DNA from 2 places in the Mesorhizobium sp. M2A.F.Ca.ET.043.02.1.1 genome. Region 1 is predicted to be linked to the other one. Evidence: riboswitches for the same ligand, from Rfam matches in the RefSeq annotation. Region 1 holds a riboswitch; the other holds the start of a gene.

Region 1 (2,193 bases):
CAAGCATCTGGCTGATTTCGGCGCTTGTCGCGGCATAGCCTTCGACCAGCGCCACCATCATCGGGAAGACGGTGACCAGCGCGACCAGCAGGATCTTCGGCAAGAGGCCGAAGCCGAACCACAAGACCACCAGCGGCGCGATCGCCACCAACGGCAAAGTCTGGCTGGCGATCAGCAGCGGAAACAGCGCGCGGCGCAGCGGGGCCAGGAAGTCGACTAGCGCCGAAAGCACGAAGGCGGCGGCGAGCGAGCAGGCGAAGCCGGCAAGCGTGGCGCGGATGGTGGGCAGCGTGTTTTCGGCAAGTGCCGCGCGGTTTTGCCAGGCTTGCGCCAGCACGCGGGTGGGCGCCGGAAGCACGGTAGGCGCGATGCCGCCGAGACGGGCGTAGAACTCCCAAGCGAGGAGCAGCAACGTAAACGCGAGGGCGGCGGGAGCGATTTTGGCGAAGGTCGCCGTGAGAGCCAATCTCCCCCCTTGTGGGGGAGATGTCCGGCAGGACAGAGGGGGGCGCGAAGGAACGCCTCCCTGCGAAACTTGCCCCATAGCATCCGACGAAGGCTGCGCTTGCGAACGCCTGACATGCCGGCGGGACAGCGCCCCCCTCTGCCTTGCCAGGCATCTCCCCCACAAGGGGGGAGATTGGCCTTCACCTCGGCTTTCGCCAATCGCCGAAGGCTGCGCTCCCTCTTCAGAGAGGCGGTCAGATATGGGGCCCTCTCCCCCATGCAATAGGTCATACCAAACAGCCACGATAACTCTCCTCGACAGCTCGAGCTTGCGCTCAAACCGCGGTCGGGCTGTTGGCCGAAATGGTGATGTCGAGGGTCACATGCCCCGCGCCGGGTCCGAAGTGGCAGAAGGCTTCGTTGAGCGTGGCGAACACCGCGCCGGCGTCGCCGCGCAGCCTGGTGCAGAAGTTCTTGGAACGGTCGAACACGCCGGACTGTTTCAGGAAGTCGATGCAGCCATAGATCTCGTCCATGTGATCGCCCGTGCCCATCACATAGAGCGAGAATTGCGCTGCCACCGGCTGGTCGGTCGAGGGCGTCGACCGCACGGCGCCGAGCGCCGCGCGTTTGCGCTCGTCGAGCGGGACCGCCGGGCCGCCGATCTCGTCGGAACGGCAGATCGGGTCGTCCGGCTCGCCGGGGCAGCCGCGCGAGACGGCGGCCGACAGCACGCAATGCCTGCCGCTTTTGGCCGCTGCCACGAAGAGGTCGCGCATCGCCGGGAACAGCACTTCGGGCGGCCCGACCAGCAGCGTCGAGATGTCGTCGGTCTCGATCCTCAGCCTGTCGCGGTAAGGATCGAGCGCGCCCAACGCGCCGAGGATGACGCCGACGAAATCGTCGGCCATGGGATAAAGGGAAATCTGTGCGCCGGAAAACATGGCCCGCCTCGCTCCGCTGGTATTATCCAGATCAGCTTTAGGGTCCGGAGGCTTGCCGCCACCATCTCAGCCCCGACCGTACGGAGCACCCCTGTGGATGGGCGCGTTAAAGCACTGTTTGCCGGGTTGGGGAAGCGGTTTTTTGCGACGCCAGTTGGGCCACGAGTCTCATCTCCCCTAGGGGAGATGCCGGTGGTTATAAGATTTTCACGAATTTCTTATAACGAACTTGCAATCGACCTAGCGCCGCAGTTATAAGAAAATTGCAGGAATCTTATAACGCACAATAGCAGCGCCCATGAAGACCATCGACCTCGCCTACCGCACCCTTTACGCCGAGTTGGTGCAGCGCAGCCTCGATGCTTCCTTCGAGACGGATTTCTCGACGGCGGGCAATTTCGTGCGCGTGCCGGTGAAGGGCCGCGACTACTGGTATTTCGAGGAAACCCGCCCCGAGAAAAAGAGGCGTTATGTCGGTCCGGCCGAGGATCCCGAGATCGCCAGTCGGGTTGCGGCCTTCAGGGAGATCAAGGGCGATCTCAGGAGCCGCCGCAAGCTGGTCTCCACGCTTGTCCGCGATGCCGGCCTGACCGCACCCGAGACCTTCACCGGCGATGTCGTCGAGGCGCTGGAAAAGGCGGGGCTCTTCCGGCTGCGCGCGGTGCTGGTGGGCACCGTCGCTTTCCAGACCTATGCCGGGCATCTCGGGGTGCGATTGCCGGGTGCCGCGCTGCAGACAGGCGATGCCGATTTCGCACAGTTCCATTCCGTTTCGGCCGAAGTGGAAGACAGCATGCCGCCG
Region 2 (2,193 bases), 3.0 Mb from region 1:
AAGGCCGTCGCCGAGCGAGAAGGAAACGTCATAGGCTCTGGCGATGTCGCAGATCTCCTCGAAATGCTCGTAGAGGAAGCTCTCCCGGTGATGGTGCAGGCACCATTTGGCCATGATCGAGCCGCCGCGCGAGACGATGCCCGTGACCCGGTCGACGGTCAGCGGTATGTAGTGCAGCCGCACGCCGGCGTGGATGGTGAAATAGTCGACGCCTTGCTCGGCCTGCTCGATCAGCGTGTCGCGATAGACCTCCCAGTTGAGGTCCTCGGCGATGCCGCCGACCTTTTCGAGCGCCTGATAGAGCGGCACCGTGCCGATCGGCACCGGTGCATTGCGCACGATCCAGTCGCGGATGTTGTGGATGTTGCGGCCGGTCGACAGGTCCATCACCGTATCGGCGCCCCAGCGGATCGCCCACACCATCTTTTCGACCTCTTCGGCCATCGACGATGTGACAGCCGAGTTACCGATGTTGGCGTTGATCTTCACCAGGAAATTTCGCCCGATGATCATCGGTTCGCTCTCGGGATGATTGATGTTGGCGGGAATGATTGCGCGTCCGCGCGCCACCTCGTCGCGCACGAATTCGGGTGTGACGAAATCTGGGATCGCCGCGCCGAAGGCTTCGCCGTCGCGTTGCAGCTTGCCGCGCATCACCTCGCGGCCGAGATTCTCGCGGATGGCTACGAACTCCATTTCTGGCGTGATGATGCCGGCGCGCGCATAGGCAAGTTGGGTCACCGCCTTGCCCTGCTTGGCCTTGAGCGGCCGATTGCGTATCGGAAATTCCGGTGTCAGGCGCTCGCCGGTGGCGAATCCATTGTCTTCCGGCCGGACGTGGCGGCCGTCATAGGCTTCGACATCGCAACGCGCCGTGACCCATTCGTGGCGAAGCCGGGCAAGGCCTTTTTCGATGCTGGTTTGGACTGATGGATCGGTGTAGGGGCCGGACGGATCGTAGACGGTGACGGGCGGTTCGCCGGCCGTCGGATGGACGGAAATCTCGCGCATCGGCACCCTGATCTGCGGGTAGAGGACGCCGGGCTTGTGGATTTTCCGCGAGGCGGGCAGTGGTCCCGTCGACACGGCGGGGGTGAGGGCATTCATCGTGAGGCTCCTTTGCTCATGCATTGGAGACCCAGTTCTGTGCCGGAAGGATGAAAAGACGCTTCTGTAGACCTGCTGCAGCAGGACCTCGGGCGTAAACTCCCGCAAAGCGCTTGCACCGTCCCTACGCCAGTATGAACTGGATCAGGTTCAACGGGTCACTGCGCCGCGAAAGCCAGCAGTATCTCAGCCCCTTACCGGGACTCCCCTGGTGAATGCCTCAAGTTGAATGGGCCGGTGCTGCTTTGTCAAGCGCCTTCGGGCGCCTTCGGGCGCCTTCGGCCGGTGGCGACGTCCGGCGGCCGGCCGAGCGGAGAGCTCGCGCATGCATCGGGGACAAGTCACGCCCCGTAGACCAGGGCTGGAATGGCCAAAGTCTCATTCGCTTCGTGAAGGATGGAAAAACTGTATCGGCCATGTGCGTCGAGATCGACCGAGTAGCTCAGGCGGTCACGGATGTGGTTATCCTGGTCGAAGGCGACGATTTGCGGCTTCAGCGAGGTGATTTGCACCACGTCCAGGTAGATGGAGTTGCAGATATGATCTGGTCGTCGGGCTGGCAGGTGCAAGCGGCCGCTCTATTCAGGATGCGGCATCGGCGGCGTTCCCGATACCAATGATATCTTGCGGGCAACTTATGCAATCACCGGCTTCGTAAAACCCGACGGCGGCGGCCGTGTCCTGGCGCTGAGGATGTGCCGCTGTTCCAGCAGAGAAATCGCGTGGGCGCGGAGTTTTCGCTCTGCGAGGAAGAGTTGACGCAATCGTTTAGCTTGCTTGCAGTTCGTAGAGACCCGCCTTTGAAAGCAACTAAGCTATTGCATTGATATGTTGGTGCGCGATCGATCGCTACATAGCCGGCCGCCATTATCCGAGTATTGATCCGCCGGTGTTCGTGTTGCCGTATATGGCAATCCCTGCGAGATCGTCGCGGCCGGATCGGCCGCACCCTCTAGTCATAAAAGGGGAAGCGACCGAGAATTCCGCTGCCGAAAACTTCTCTGGCTTGGCTATGCATGCGGTAGATGAGATCGCCGCCTACCGCGACCTGGTCGAGGAAGGCATCGACGCCCAGTTCGGACAGCC

What was found. Region 1 has a riboswitch for thiamine pyrophosphate ahead of EJ068_RS28125 (YkoF family thiamine/hydroxymethylpyrimidine-binding protein). Riboswitches for the same ligand answer to the same signal wherever they lie in the genome.
Region 2: linked by a shared signal. The riboswitch ahead of thiC (phosphomethylpyrimidine synthase ThiC) and the one ahead of EJ068_RS28125 (YkoF family thiamine/hydroxymethylpyrimidine-binding protein) in region 1 are both predicted to bind thiamine pyrophosphate.

Annotation. Positions count from the first base shown of each region.
Region 1 is NZ_CP034445.1:5,874,416-5,876,608, reverse strand. It holds gene EJ068_RS28130 (ABC transporter permease) at 1-544, opposite strand, end outside; gene EJ068_RS28125 (YkoF family thiamine/hydroxymethylpyrimidine-binding protein) at 783-1,391, opposite strand; TPP riboswitch at 1,382-1,494, opposite strand; gene EJ068_RS28120 (GSU2403 family nucleotidyltransferase fold protein) at 1,690-2,193, shown strand, end outside.
Region 2 is NZ_CP034445.1:2,827,831-2,830,023, reverse strand. It holds gene thiC (phosphomethylpyrimidine synthase ThiC) at 1-1,107, opposite strand, end outside; TPP riboswitch at 1,211-1,327, opposite strand; gene EJ068_RS13335 (hypothetical protein) at 1,449-1,676, opposite strand.